2 regions of the Vibrio ponticus genome follow, and region 1 is predicted to be linked to the other one. Evidence: predicted binding sites of a transcription regulator. Region 1 holds the regulator's gene; the other holds the start of a gene.
The links. The regulator CRP, encoded in region 1, controls carbon source genes, mostly activating them, when cyclic AMP is high. The targets are predictions, from matches to a motif close to TGTGANNNNNNTCACA.

Region 1 (8,776 bases):
TCGACGCTGATCAAATTGCTCTCTGGTGAGCATAAGCCTCAAAGCGGTGAACTGACATACTCTCAAGGGGTAAAAATCGGTTACTTTGCCCAGCATCAGTTAGAAACACTACACCCTGAAGAAACGCCTTTGCAGCACATGATGCAGATCGCGCCAAAACACACCGAACAACAACTGCGCGATTACCTAGGTAGCTTTGGCTTCCAAGGCGACAAAGCGTTGGAGAAAGTGGCACCTTTCTCTGGTGGTGAAAAAGCGCGTTTGGTATTGGCATTAATAGTGTGGCAAAAGCCAAACTTGCTGCTGCTCGACGAACCAACCAACCACTTGGACTTGGATATGCGTCAGGCATTAACCATGGCACTGCAAACCTTTGAAGGTGCAATGGTGATTGTCTCCCACGACCGTTACCTACTGCGTGCGACCACCGATGACCTTTACCTCGTCCATGACCGCCAAGTAGCGCCATTTGATGGTGACTTGAACGACTACTACAAGTGGCTGACAGAGCAACAAAAAGCGGATCGTCGTGAAGCACAAGCGGAACAACCAGAGAAAAATACCGCCAACAGTGCCGCAGCGAAAAAAGATCAAAAACGTCGCGAAGCCGAGTTCCGTAAACTGACTGCCCCAATTCGCAAAAACCTGTCCAAACTCGAAGAGAAAATGGATAAATTAGGTGAACAACTTGCCAATGCAGAGCAACAATTAGCGGATAACTCACTGTATGAAGCCGAAAACAAGGCTAAACTTAATCAAGTTCTCGCGATACAAGCCTCCAGCAAAGCTGAGTTAGAAGACGTAGAAATGGAATGGATGGCTCTTCAAGAAGAGCTAGAGCAGATGGAACAGGAGTTCAGTGATCAATGAGTAATGAGCGCGTATACCTTTCACTTACCCTAGAACGCCTTTGGCAGTTTAGCTTGCAATACTACAGTGTGCGAGAAGTGAAAGAAGCGTGCTTAACTCTGCAAAACCATCACCATGGTAACGTTAACCTCCTGCTGCTTCTCAAGTGGCTGGATGAACAAGGCGCGACTATCGCGCCACAAGATTGGGCTCAAGTCGAACAGTGCTTGAGCCGCTCTGAAACGCTTCTCAGCAGCTTCCGAGAACTACGCCGAAAACTCAAACGTAATGTGCCCGATACCTTGTATCGTGAAACCTTACAATTTGAACTACAACTAGAAAAGCAACAACAGTCAGATTTAGTTGATTGCATCAATGGGCTTACTCTGCACAACGCCGATGATGAGTCCCTAACTCTGCGTTATTGTCGTCAGTTAGATGGAGAGCACCTTTACTCCATTTTCTCTCAACCCTTTGTACCGGATAACCCAACTGACACGCTATGACAAACTTTACTGCTGCCTCGGGCATGACCAATCCCCACATGCAAACTCTAGCGCCACGTTTTATTCGTAAAAAAGCGCTGTTTGAACCCATTTGGCAAACCCTCGATACCCCAGACGGTGATTTTATCGATCTTGCTTGGAGTGAAGATCCCCACTCCGATGCTGCACAAAACAAACCGCTGTTTATTCTGTTTCATGGTTTAGAGGGTTGTTTTTATAGCCCATACGCCAATGGATTGATGTCAGCCTTCGCCAAGCAAGGTTGGCTATCGGTGATGATGCATTTTCGCGGTTGTAGCGGTAAGCCGAATCGCTTGCCACGCGCCTATCACTCCGGTGAAGTAGAAGATGCACGTTTCTTCTTAGAGCACATTGAGCAGCAATTTCCTCAACAGACCAAAGTTGCGGTAGGCATTTCTCTCGGCGGTAATATGCTGGCTAACTATCTAGCTGAGTATGCTGATGAACCACTGCTCAATGCCGCATCGATTATCTCGGCACCACTCGACCTCTCAGCATGCTCAAGTCGTATTGAACAAGGTTTCTCGAAGCTCTACAAAGCCTACTTACTTAAGTCACTCAAGCGTAACGCGCTGCGCAAGCACCATCTACTTAAAGGTGAACTTGGGCTCACCTACCAAACCATTAAGCGCGTGACTAAGTTATACGACTTTGACGATTTGATTACCGCGCCACTGCATGGCTTTAAAGATGCAGAAGATTATTATCAGCGCTGCTCAGGCATCCATCGCCTGCAACAGATCAAACTGCCAACCCAGATCATTCACGCCAAAGATGATCCCTTTATGACTGATGCGGTGATCCCTCACTTTGTGCTGCCTGACAATATCGACTATCGACTGCTGGATAACGGCGGGCACGTCGGCTTTGTCACTGGCTCACTGCTCAAACCAAGATTCTGGCTAGAAGAGATGCTACCCGCTTACTATCAGCCACTAAAAACCGCATAATGTTAGAGCCAGCAAGACTGGCTCTCTCCCAATCATAAAAGTAAGAGGTATTTATGATTATCCCTTGGCAAGAAATTGCTGCCGATACCCTAGACAATTTAATTCGTGAGTTTGTACTACGTGAAGGAACCGACTACGGTGCGGTTGAGGTTTCACTACAAGCTAAAGTCGATCAAGTAAAAGCTCAGCTCGCTTCTGGCGAGGCAGTGATTGTCTATTCTGAGTTGCACGAAACCGTGGATATTCAGCTTAAACAGAAATTCTAATCTCTATGCGGCATAGACACTTCTGTGCCGCTACACCGTATTTTCTTCACCCATGCCCACAGTAGAATCTTTTAAACAAAAAGTTAAAGCATGTTATATTGCTGTGATATCCAAATAAGTCTGCCCAGCGCAGTACTGACTTGGAACAAACATAATTATTAACAGGAACGTTAGTTTTAGACAGGGTTTGTCATGTCAGCAAAGCATCCAATCATTGCCGTCACTGGTTCTTCTGGTGCGGGTACTACCACGACCTCCGAAGCCTTTCGCAAGATGTTCAATATGATGGACATCAAACCCGCCTGGGTTGAGGGGGATAGCTTCCATCGTTTTACACGTCCTGAAATGGATGTGGAGATCCGCAAAGCCCGTGAACAAGGTCGCCATATCAGCTACTTTGGTCCGCAAGCGAACGACTTCCCTGCTCTGGCTGAGTTTTTCCGTCAATACGGTGAAGATGGCAGCGGTAAAGTCCGTCGCTACTTGCACACTTTTGATGAAGCGGTGCCTTACAACCAAATGCCCGGCACTTTTACGCCATGGCAAGAGCTCCCAGAAGACAGTGATGTTCTGTTCTACGAAGGCTTGCATGGCGGCGTGGTGGATGGTGATGTTAATGTGTCTCAACATGTCGACTTTCTGATTGGCATGGTGCCGATCGTCAACCTTGAGTGGATTCAAAAGTTCGTCCGCGATACTCGTGACCGAGGTCATTCTCGTGAAGCGGTCATGGACTCAATTGTTCGCTCAATGGATGATTACCTAAACTACATTACGCCACAATTTTCTCGCACCCATATTAACTTCCAACGTGTGCCGACCGTGGATACCTCCAACCCGCTGGATGCGAAGGGGATTCCAAGCTTAGATGAAAGCTTTGTGGTAATCCGCTTACGTGGCTTCAAAAACGTTGACTATCCCTACCTATTAGCAATGATAGATGGGTCATTCATGTCGCGTCACAACACGCTCGTTGTCCCTGGTGGCAAAATGAGTTTTGCGATGGAACTGATTGTCAGACCGATTCTTCAGCAGTTAATAGAAACGGGCAAAATTGGCTAAATAGCGTAACCCAAGTCACCTAAAAGTGTGAGTATTACTGAGCGAGTCACGTACAAACGACCTAGAGAATACTTACCCCTGGGCGGCATTGTGCCTGTTACCTTTGTGGTAAATCAGGCACCGTGACGAGACTCTGAAGTCCGCGTTTTTAAGTCATTTAGGTAGCGATAAACGCGATTACTTTTCATACCGTGATCATGTGCACGTTTTCGCTTATAAAATAGCACCCTGTACCCGATTAAAATCAAGAAATCCTTTGGGAAAAAGGATACTATTTGAAACCGAAACACAAGATAGCTTGCAGCACTAGTAAAGTGCTCTTATCCTAGTTATCCCCATTTTGGGCTTAGCAACAACATGGAAAGCGCAAGCGTACCCTGCAGAGGAAGTGAGATATTATGGTTCTAGGTAAACCTCAAACCGATCCAACATTAGAGTGGTTCCTTTCACACTGTCATATTCATAAGTACCCATCAAAAAGCACGCTAATTCATGCGGGCGAGAAAGCAGAAACTTTGTACTACATCGTTAAGGGTTCTGTTGCGGTTCTTATCAAGGACGAAGAAGGTAAGGAAATGATCCTTTCTTACCTAAACCAAGGTGATTTCATCGGTGAGCTTGGTCTATTTGAAGAAGATCAAGAGCGCACAGCTTGGGTTCGTGCCAAGTCTCCTTGTGAAGTAGCTGAAATTTCATTTAAGAAATTCCGTCAACTTATCCAAGTAAACCCAGACATTCTTATGCGTCTGTCTTCGCAAATGGCACGTCGCCTACAAGTGACTAGCCAAAAAGTGGGTGACCTAGCATTCCTAGATGTAACTGGTCGTATCGCGCAAACGCTACTAAACCTAGCGAAACAACCTGATGCGATGACTCACCCAGACGGCATGCAAATCAAGATCACACGTCAAGAAATCGGTCAAATCGTTGGCTGTTCTCGTGAAACGGTTGGTCGTATCTTGAAGATGCTAGAAGAGCAGAACCTAATCTCTGCTCACGGTAAAACTATCGTTGTGTACGGCACTCGCTAATTCACACCTGTGAGCGAATAAGATTACAAAAGCCACCCTCGGGTGGCTTTTTTCTTTAGCGGAATCGAGAATTTGGAACGCTTCGCTCCGAGATCGGACTTCGAGATAAAACAACTTAAACCCCGTTCCATACACGAAGCACTCCAATATCTGTCAGCGGCAGCATTCCGTGTGAGAAGCATTCCCGTAGCCGTAAGCGACAGCGTTCCGTGCGCGAAGCATTCCCGCATCCGTAAGCGGCAGCGTTCCGTGCGCAAAGCATTCCCACATCCGTGAGCGGCAGCGTTCCGTGCGCGAAGCATTCCCACCTCCGTAAGCGGCAGCGTTCCGTGCGCGAAGCATTCCCACCTCCGTAAGCGGCAGCGTTCCGTGCGCGAAGCATTCCCACCTCCGTAAGCGGCAGCGTTCCGTGCGCGAAGCATTCCCACCTCCGTAAGCGGCAGCGTTCCGTTATCCGTTGGTACTCTCAAATATCTTATCGGCTGATGCGGCGACAAAGCCGGGGTAAAGCTCACCGTCTGCCATTGGGTAGCGCTTAGCAAACTCGTAGAAACCTCCGGGGATAAGCACTACCCCATCCTCAAATTCCACTTGAACTTTATCTGCCATGGTAGACGATTGTTCGAGCAACACATCGGGGGAACCTTTTACCTCTCCGCCGGATTGGTTAATCACAAAACCACAAGCTTTGAGATAGTCATTCACCTGTTGCACTTGGTCAAACTGATTGAGCTGATTAACACTCACAGTAAAGTGGTTGGCGCCATAACCGTGCGCGGCTAACCACGCGGCGTACTCACTCTCTTGTGCGAGCAGTTGATAATCTTGATGCGTCAATTGCCAAGGACGACCAGCGTACAAAAACTCACTACCTTGCATATCCTCCGCGGATACTTGAGCAACCAACTGTTTGACTATCGTTTGTAGCTGCGCAGAGCACTCTTCGACTTTAAGTTGACTAATAAACACTTTAGGTTGAGTTGGATCAGGGTGTTGATAGTGCTTGGCGACCAGTTTTTTGGCTTCAAACAGATAATCGCCAGCTTCTTGGTAGCCTAACGCTAAGAAAGGTTTAGCTAACACCTCTAACTCAACTGGCGCTAAGTTGAAGGTACGCAGGGCAATGTGGTCATTGATGAGTGGTTCATCTTCTTGCAGCAGCTTATGCACATTACCCGCTGAGGGGCAAAGGCGTGAGGTATAATCTTCCCATAGCGACTGGAACAATGTATCTGGCGTCATAGCGCCTCCTTGTTTCGGTGTAGGGTGTTGTTATTGTTCTTTGAGTAAGTCAATCAAGTGTAGTGTAAGACTAAGTCACTAGAGTATTAACCTATGTGACTTAGTCTAAGTTTTTACAAGATGATACCCGGGCTTAAGCTATCAGGTAACAAGGTTTGCTCACCTTCCATCGAAGCCATTGGGTAGGCGCAGTAGTCAGCCGCGTAATAAGCACTTGGACGCAAGTTACCCGATGCGCCCGGTCCACCAAATGGCGCATCGCCACTGGCTCCGGTTAACTGACGATTACGGTTAACGATACCGGCGCGAATGTGCTCAACAAAATATTCCCACTCCGCGTCATCGGTGGAGACTAACCCTGCCGACAAACCAAAGCGAGTATCATTGGCGAACTCTACCGCTTGCTCAATGCCTTGATAGCGAATCACTTGCAGTAAAGGACCGAAATACTCTTCATCTGGCAACGATTCGACAGCTGTTACATCAATGATGCCCGGTGAAACAAACGCGCATGAACCTAACTTTGCTTCAATGAGACTTTCACCACCGAGTGACTGCAGGTTTTGCTGAGCATCGAGGATTATGTTCGCTGCCGCTTGAGAGATCTGTGGTCCCATAAAAGGCGCCGGGTCGGCAAAAGGTTGATCAACACGAATATTACGCGTGGCTTCGACCAGTCTCACCAGCAGTTGGTCACCTTTATCACCGCTTGGTATATAAAGTCGGCGCGCACAGGTGCAACGCTGACCAGCACTGATAAATGCGGATTGGATAATGGTATAGACGGTCGCATCAAGATCGCCGTACTGCTCTGAAATCACCATCGGGTTGTTACCGCCCATCTCCAGCGCCAGCATTTTATCTGGCTGACCTGCAAACTGGCGATGCAGTAAGTGTCCAGTATTGGCGCTACCGGTAAACAACAGCCCATCAATCCCTTTTGATTCAGCGAGCGCGATCCCGGTCTCTTTGCCGCCTTGAACTAAGTTAATCACGCCATCAGGCAAACCCGCTTTCTGCCAAAGTTTCATCGCCAGTTCACCCGTCCACGGAGTTTGCTCCGACGGCTTAAACACCACGGTATTACCGGCTAACAGCGCAGGAACGATATGCCCATTGGGTAAATGGGCAGGAAAATTATAAGGACCAAAAACTGCCATAACGCCTAACGGTCTGTGACGCAGCACGATTTGATTACCTGCCGCCTCACGTTGCGACTCACCCGTGCGCTGATGATAAGCTCGAATTGAAATGGCAATTTTACCCGCCATAGCCGCCGCTTCCGTACGCGTTTCCCACAGCGGCTTCCCGGTCTCTTTGGCTATCACCTCAGCAACTTGCTCGCTATTGGCTTTGACCAATTCGGCAAAGCGCAACACGACCGCTTCACGCTGCTCAAAGCTCAGCTTTTTCCAGCTTAAAAATGCCCGTCTTGCGGATGAAACCGCCTCATCCACTTGAGCCGCCGTTGCGCTACGGCTTTGCCATACCACTTCACCACTGTATGGCGTGGTTGACTCTATCGTTTCACCTGCACCTTCTAGCCACTTACCTGCTATCCACTGTGTCATATCATCATTCCTTAACTGTTTGACGTTATTGCGCAAGCATGCGCACGTAATCCCCGTTTTCGACCTGCAAAGCCTCTGCAACATCCGGTGCGATAATGACCGACTCAGTGGCGTGGTCGTGAGCCGCTTTAGCCGCGACGGCTCTAAAGTTTTCAAACGAGGTGTTACTGATCAAATAGTCGTTATCGCTACTGTGCTCACTGATAGCAACTTTGGCGCGGAAAGAGTGACGCACCGATTCGATATTACGCAAATCGCACTCGACGGTTGGACCACCATCAAAAATATCGACGTAATTACGGCAGGTGAAGCCCTCTTTTTCCAATAGGCTCAACGCCGGCTTGGTATTGTCATGCACCTGCCCAATGACCGCTTGCGCTTCTGGGCTAAGCAAATTGATGTAGATAGGTAACTTCGGCATTAGGTCGGCAATAAATCCTTTCTTACCAATCCCGGTTAAGTAATCTGCCATGGTAAAATCGATACTGAAAAAGTTCTCTTGTAGCCATTGCCAAAATGGAGAGTTGCCCTCTTCGTCAGAGACTCCACGCATCTCTGCAAAAACGGTTTTTGAGAAACGATGAGGATGTTCCGCCATCATCAAAAAACGACACTTCGACATCAAGCGTCCATTGAGACCACCACGGAACTTCTCACGCAAAAACAAGGTACAAATTTCACTGCATCCAGTGTAGTTATTACCAAAGGTCAGCAGCTTCACCACATTATTCACCCCCAACTTGGGCGATGAATGAACAATGGTACTGATGTGGTAAGAATAAAACGGCACATCCCAACCAATCGATGCTTCAATACCAGTACAGCCCGCCACTTCATCACTGTCACTATCAAACCCGACCATGAGATAACCTTCATCACCAGGTTCGGTCACTTGGGGTTTAGCGAAGCTATATTCTGAGTGGGTGATACGGTTAGTCAGTAGTTCTTGATTAACCGGTAGAGATGTAAATCCGTGACCTGATTCGACGGCACAGGTGTGCAACGCATCATAGTCTGACATAGAGATAGGACGAACAACCAGCATCGATACTCCCTCCAGATACTGATATCAACACCACAATCTCAAGCTGGCTCAAAGCAAGCGAGTTGCCATGACCAGTTAAGAACCGCTGCGGGGTTGATATAGCGAAAACAGAGCTCTGTTTTCGCTGAATGTTGTAATTAGTTAGTCAGGCTTGCCAGAGCCTTATCCAGTTTTTCTAAACCTTGTTCGATATCTTGCTTACTGATCACTAAAGATGGTGTAAAGCGCACCAC
Region 2 (7,240 bases), on a different replicon from region 1:
CAGCAATGATGACTAGATGTTTGCCATGATAATGAGCAAAAGGGATCGCAGCGGTATCTAAGCAGTGAACTTGCCAATGGGATTGCGTCTTAGAATCAAACTTTTGCAGTTTTGCTTCCACACCAGAGATAAGTTCAGGAACAATATCAACAAAATGAATATAAGGTGCAGCTTGCCTTTCAAGCAAAGCAATGCCGAGTAAGCCATGGTCACAGCAGCAATCCCAAATATGGTCATAGCCATTACCTACCATTTGCTCGATTTGTTTCAGTCTTTTACTTAGTTTCAATTGTCGTCTGCCAGAGGAAAAAAACGGCGCATTGTATACCTTCACTTGGTTTATCCCAAGCTTCTTGATTCATGATTAGCGATGTTGCAAGCACGGGCAAGGAGCGCCTAGTTTAATAGACAAAGATTTAGCAGAGAGATTTAGCTTTCTACAGGCTATAGCTTTGCCAAGTGGTCGCGTTTGGGATGTGTTTCTTATTGTGAGGATAGGAATATTTTCCTGAAGAGAAGAGCCGTCATGTCACTCGTATCTGAACTGAAATCACAGAATGTGCGCTACTTCAAATCATGATTAGTAGACGAATGGTGTTTATTTTATAAAATGCAAACATAACTAAGAGATTCTCGTTTTTATAGCCTGTGAAAATAAAAATTGAATCGATAAGATAAAATTTTCTTACTATATAAAAATGATTTTTGTTGCGTTTTTGTAAATAAAGCTCAAGCTATTGTTTGATTAATTAATATTTTGATTAATAAAATATGTATCTATTTCTGTGCTTTTAGAGCTAAATAAACAAAAAAGACATATCCAGTTGCCTTGTAAATAGTTTTGTACAGGTGGTGTGCAAAGAATGTACATGCCAAAAGTGTTTGCAACCTCCCATTTACTTGCTTTGATGCAAATTTCAACACTGATTTCTAGGTATTGACCTCTTACTTTTCTAATTAAAAGAGATGTGATCTCTCAATTTTTAATTAATCTCTCTGTTGTTTATTATATACAAGTAATCCAATTTCGTTTATTCGTCTGACTCTTTCCTAGTTCTTAAATGGTCTATTTAATAAGTGCCAGTCCCTACTGTTAATAATAAAAAGGCAACATATGGAAATAACCACAACAACATCGACAAACAGCATGTCGAAGGTGATTGGCGGCGGTTTAATTATCGCTGGTACATCTATCGGTGCTGGTATGCTTTCTATCCCGCTGATGTCAGCAGGATTAGGTTTTGGCGTGTCTGTTCTACTACTTTTTGGTTTCTGGGCATTGATGACATATACCTCTATGTTAATGCTAGAAGTTCACCAACATGCTGATAGTTCAGCGACGCTACACACTCTTTCTACCAAGTTTTTGGGTAACCCTGGCAAAATTGCGGCAACCATCGCGACATTTATGCTTCTATATGCACTATGTGCAGCATACGTAGCGGGTGGCGGTAGCAACATGGCGACTCGTCTAGACCAGCTAACGGGTATTCAGATCCCTGCTTGGATGAGCTCTCTGATCTTCGTTACTATCGTAGCGGCGCTTGTAGCAGCTGGTACAGCGGTGGTTGATAAAGTAAACCGTGTTCTGTTTGGCGCTATGATGTTAGCAATGGCAGGTGTACTGGTTTTCTTGAGCCCTAATATTTCAGGTACGCTGCTAGCAGCTTCTCCAAAAGGTTGGGGTCTGTTCTTCGCAGCTCTACCGGTAATCTTTACATCGTTTGGTTTCCACGGTTCTATCCCATCAATCGTTACTTATTTCGATGGCGAGACTAAGAGCCTACGTACAGCGATGCTTATTGGTTCTTGTATCCCTCTAGTCGTTTACTTGTTCTGGTTGGCTTGTACTCTTGGTGTTGTTCAGCAAGACATCCTAATGGAGAACGGTGAACTAGGCGCGATGATTGCCATTCTAGGTGAAACTCTAGGTAGCTCGAACATTGCGGTGATGATCGGTCTATTTGCTGACTTGGCACTTGTGACGTCTTTCTTGGGTGTTTCCCTAGGTCTATTCGATTACCTACGTGATACTACGAAAGACAAGTTGAAAGGTAACCGTGTATCAGTGGCACTTGTTACATTCCTGCCACCACTAGCGTTTGCTTTGTTCTACCCACAAGGCTTTATCATGGCTCTAGGTTACGCAGCGATCGCTCTGGTTGTGATTGCTATCTTCCTACCAGTTGCTATGACTATCGCTTCGCGTAAAGTGCACAAAGAAGCTCACCTATACCGTGTTAAAGGTGGTCCAATCGCAATGGGTCTAGCAACACTTTGTGGTGTGGTTATTATCCTAGCTCAATTTATCGCTTAACTTAGTACGGCTTTAAACAGCAAATACTTAGCAGATAACAAAGCTAAATCCTTAATTCGAATGCCGTTCACCTAGGTGAGCGGCATTTTTGATCGCCTAGTCTCCCATTGGCTTACGCCACCAAACTCCATAAGAGGTAGCCATTTAAACCTAGAACAAAGCTGACAATAATCGCACCCAGTAGAGAAATGACCCGATTATTACTATAGCTCCCCATAATGGTACTGCGACTGGTGAAAACAAGCAGCGGAATAATCGCTAGAGCCACACCAAAGCTGAGGACGACTTGACTCGCGACCAAGATATCTGTGGTACTGACGCCCATTGCGATAAAGCCAAACGCCGGTAGCATAGTGATGGTTCTACGTAGCCATAGTGGAATGGAAAAATGCACAAAACCTTGCATAACTACTTGCCCTGCGAGTGTGCCTACCACAGTTGATGATAGTCCAGAGGCTATCAATGATAAGCCAAATAGTAGTGCAGCGCCTTTGCCTAATAATGGCGTCAGTGTTTGGTAAGCGGTTTCGATGCTGGCAATGTCACTGCGACCTGTATGATGAAAGACCGCCGCCGCCATGGCAATGATCGCAATATTGACGAAACCCGCGATAGTCATTGCTATTAATACATCAACACGCGTCATTTTTAGCCTTTGTTTCGTGCTGTGCTCGTTTTTTCCGCTGAATAGCGCTGAGTGCAAATACACCACATGAGGCATCACGGTTGCACCTAAGATCGCTGCAGCCAGATAGACTTGTTTTGGCTCAGTAAGAGTAGGCACAAATAAGCCTGTTGCCATTGGGGCAAGCTCAGGTTTGGCTAACATCAATTCGACGATATAAATAACCGCGACGATAATCAGCAAAGCACCGATAAACATCTCAAGTGGTTTTTGGCTACGACGACCGAGAGTGAGAATCGCGAGGCTAAACAGTGCTGTGATCGCCGCCCCTTCAAATAAGCTCACTCCAAGGAGCAATTGGAAGCCAACTGCAGCGCCAATGAACTCGGCAAGGTCGGTTGCCATCGCGATGATTTCAGCTTGAATCCAGTAGGGAACCACCGCCCATTTCGGTAAGTTGTCGCGTAAGTGCTCGGCTAGGTTTTTGCCAGTCACAATACCTAATTTAGCCGAAAGGTATTGGATAAGCATTGCCATGAGGTTAGCCCAGAGCACAACCCAAAGCAGTTGATAGCCGTAAGCCGAACCAGATTCAATATTAGTAGCAAAGTTACCAGGATCGATATAGCCAATGGCAGCGATAAATGCAGGACCAATAAGACGTTTGCTACTGCTCTTAAGTTTGTTTGAATTGCCAAAGGCAACACTAGAAGGAGTGGATGTCAGCGCAGTCATTCTTTTGCTCTCATAATTTCGATGGAGCGAATTTACGCCTGTTAGTTACAAGGGGCTAATTTGTCCTAACTATTATTTTGATAAGTAATAGCGATGAAAGAAGCGAAGCTACGATCGAGAGTTTTCTCGCGTGACTTTCTTACGTGAATTTCTTATGTGACTAGTATGGCTCCGTCAATATAGAAACCATATATGTAGCTCGGTAAACGAAGAAATTAGTGCTCAGAGTCATGAGATTGAGTCGTAACAGGTGACGTTATTTGTAATAGCGGACAGACTATTTTCAATATTGGTTTAAAACGTTTACTTGTTTAAGCGAAAAGAGCAGATGGTGAGGGCAGTGCAATGCTGATTGGGTTAGATATTGGCGGAACTAAAATTGAAGGTGTGATTGTATCGCCTTCCAGTGGAGACGTCGTTAAACGTATTCGTGTTGATACTCCCAAGTCGGGTTATCAAGCATTTTTGTCTGCAGTAAAGTCAGTGATTGATAGTTTGATGGAGACAACCGAAGTGCAGTCTATTGGTGTGGGTTGCTGCGGTTCAATCAACCGTACTACAGGCAAGATACAAGGCGCCAATATACTTTATCTCAATGGAGAAGACTTTCTCGGTGATTTGCGTGCGCATTATAGCCTTCCGGTCGCGTTAACCAATGATGCCAACTGTTTGGCGATATCTGAGTTTGAAACCGGTGCAGCAAAAGAGGCACTTAATTCATGTTTGGCAGTGATCATTGGCACTGGTTGTGGTGGCGGGATCGTTATTCATGGCAACATCGTTGATGGTCAACATGGCTTGGGCGGTGAGATAGGGCATAACCCTTTACCGGGTTATGAGCCTGAAAAGGATGGTCCGACTACTCAGTGTTACTGTGGCTCTTACAACTGCAATGAACTGTTTGTTTCTGGTACAGGCTTTGAGCGTACTTGGGCGCAGAAATATGACAAATTGTCAGCTAAAGCGATCTTTAATCGATACGCTGATGGCGACAAAGATGCCGTTGAACACGTTGAATATTACGCTGATTGTCTCGCAAGGGTTTTAGGTTCGATCGTCAACGTAATTGATCCTGAAGTGATCGTATTAGGGGGCGGCGTTTCTAACCAATCTGCAATCTACCCATTGGTGGAGCAAAAGCTGAAACATTATACCTTTAGTAAAAATGTCACAACTCCAGTTAAACAAGCACTGCATGGCGATTCAAGCGGCGTGCTAGGTGCCGCTTACCTGCCCGTTATGAGTGGTTTGGTTCAGTTAGGGTAATTTCTCCATCACCTTTAAAATCGAGCGCAAGTCAGTTTTCTAGATGATAAAAACCGCCTTAGTTAAGTAAGGCGGTTTTACTTTCAAATTGCAGTGTTAATTGGATATTGAAAATTAATTTGCAGTGTTCCAACCAATCGCGATGTTTTTGTATTGGATCGTTTGCAATTTATCTCCACCAGCATCGTGACGATAAGTATCGAAGTTAGCTGTAAATTGAACATGGTCGACGTCAGATGCGTCCACTAATTGGTGGTTTACATTCTCAAATGCTTCTCCGTCAAATTTACCCGCATTAGGTTTAAAGTAAGTGACATCGTTCATTTGAAAATCGAGGGTTCCTGTACCATTGTCGCCAAACTGAAGATGTTGATTCATCTTGTACCAAGTGTTTGCATTGACATAGTTATTGCCACCGTAGTCTAACCATGACAGATCGGCGTGTGGAGGGTTAATAAATTTTGCTGAAAAACGTTTATACTTATTCGTTGCATAGCGATGATCAGATAGTAAGGTATTACCTGAATTTAGCAGAATACTCGGCAACAAAATAACATCTTTGTTTTCGTTCGTTGCGATAGCAACGTTGAGATCGTAAGCAAAGCAAGCCCCACGTAACTTACTGTTTCCAGTAGGGAATGGAACAGCAAAGTCAGTACCATTAGCGGTAGCCATTTGACCTGTCTCAGCCGCAGCATATGTTACCTCAAGAGCGAATTCTCCGGCATTCTCGACGACGCGAATATTATCGCGACTGTTGCCAAAGGTCAGTGTTCCAGCAGGTAAGTCACCAAGTTGCTGACCGATTTTATCTAGCAAGTCTTGCCCAGTTAATCCATTAATTGATGCTAAGTCTAGCGCGCGAGATTGAGTGAATCCTTTAGTACTACAGTAATTAGCTGCTGGTGGAGTCGTTGGTTCATTGATATCATCATTCTTCCACGCAAAAGTAATGTTTTTAATTTGGACTACTTGCTCTTTCAAATCAGACTCTTTGTCCGCCGAGTGTTTCCAATGACGGTAAACTTCCATCAAAGCTGCAAGTTTGTAGTCGTGGTGAGCATCGACTTGAGTACGAGCCGTTACTGCACCGGCTTTAGCGGTCATAGCGCCTGTTTTGTAGATCATGTCTAATGAACCATCTGCAGTAGATGCACTCCCTACGAAGTCATTTGTTTGCAGCTTTTGCTGCACCAAATGCCACAGGTTTGCGTCGATACGGATGTCTGCGCCATTTTGCTGTAGAACAGAGTTATAAAACTTGTTGTCAGTCGCATCCGTAAATCGAGTACTTAATTTGCCGTAGCGGTCAGTATTTAATTTGTAGGTAAAGCCTTCACCTGGTTGACTTGCAGAGTCTGCCACTAATGGATCGCCACTGGTAAAGCCCGGTAAGAATATATAGTCAGGTGACTTACTTGGATCGCCGTTACCAAGCGGAGTCGATAAGCGGTACAAGTAGGACATCGTTGCTTCTTTCACTTTGCCATTTGGTAGTTCAATGAGGAAGCTAAAGCCATTTTGCATTGGCTTACTTGACGAAGGTTGACCAACTGCTTGTGCGGCGATAGTGGTTTGTAATACATACTGACCTTGAATCATTTCGACGGTAAGGTTTTCTGAATCCCAATTCGAAGCGCCGTCGAATCCCCATTTTGGTGTCACTTTGAATGTGCCAGTCGTTCCTTTCGGTAGACTTTCATTAAGCTGTTGCTGAATACCTGCGACTAAGTCGCTGCCTTGCATGCCTGCTAGTGGTTCTAAATCAATTGCTTTAATATTTGGGTAACCAGCAAGATCCGGTTGATCATCCACCGGTGGTGGTAGAGCAACTTCATCGTTGTTCCAAGCGAAGCTAAGATTTTTGATTCGAACTTTTTGTTCTTGCACGGCACTTATATCATCTGCACCATGCTTGTAGTAACGGTAGACTTCGACTAGAGCTTGCAGATTGTACGGGTGAGTATCATCAACCAAAATACGATCGGTTGTGCTGCCTGATTTAGGCGCAACCACTTCGCGATTAAAGTAGGTGGTCACAGAGCCATTGGCTTGTGCCGTATCCTGGTTAAAATCGTTTACAGTGATGTTTTGCTGAATTAAATCCCACTGACCTTGAGTTGGTTTGATGCCTTTTTCTGCATACTGCAATTGTGCATTGGTTAAGTCACCGTTTGTTGGGTCAGCATATTTTGCATTGAGGTAGCCATAGCGATCGGTTGAGAATTTATAGGTAAATCCCGTTCCTGCGGCGGTCGGTTTATTATTCTGTACTTCAGGTGCGCCACTGGTTAAGC

Region 2: GZN30_RS16365 (ROK family protein) is a predicted target of CRP. The motif match lies at 3,793-3,808, and genes of this name have one in related genera.

What each region holds. Positions count from the first base shown of each region.
Region 1 covers NZ_AP019657.1:3,157,470-3,166,245, reverse strand. The annotation lists gene GZN30_RS14290 (ABC transporter ATP-binding protein) at 1-870, shown strand, start outside; gene GZN30_RS14285 (TIGR02444 family protein) at 867-1,355, shown strand; gene GZN30_RS14280 (hydrolase) at 1,352-2,326, shown strand; gene GZN30_RS14275 (YheU family protein) at 2,380-2,592, shown strand; gene GZN30_RS14270 (phosphoribulokinase) at 2,785-3,654, shown strand; gene crp (cAMP-activated global transcriptional regulator CRP) at 4,053-4,685, shown strand; gene GZN30_RS14260 (DUF1338 domain-containing protein) at 5,136-5,927, opposite strand; gene astD (succinylglutamate-semialdehyde dehydrogenase) at 6,041-7,498, opposite strand; gene astA (arginine N-succinyltransferase) at 7,524-8,543, opposite strand; gene GZN30_RS14245 (aspartate aminotransferase family protein) at 8,681-8,776, opposite strand, start outside.
Region 2 covers NZ_AP019658.1:408,007-415,246, forward strand. The annotation lists gene GZN30_RS16350 (tRNA (adenine(22)-N(1))-methyltransferase) at 1-289, opposite strand, end outside; gene GZN30_RS16355 (aromatic amino acid transport family protein) at 1,115-2,317, shown strand; gene GZN30_RS16360 (Nramp family divalent metal transporter) at 2,430-3,677, opposite strand; gene GZN30_RS16365 (ROK family protein) at 4,023-4,943, shown strand; gene GZN30_RS16370 (hypothetical protein) at 5,058-7,240, opposite strand, start outside.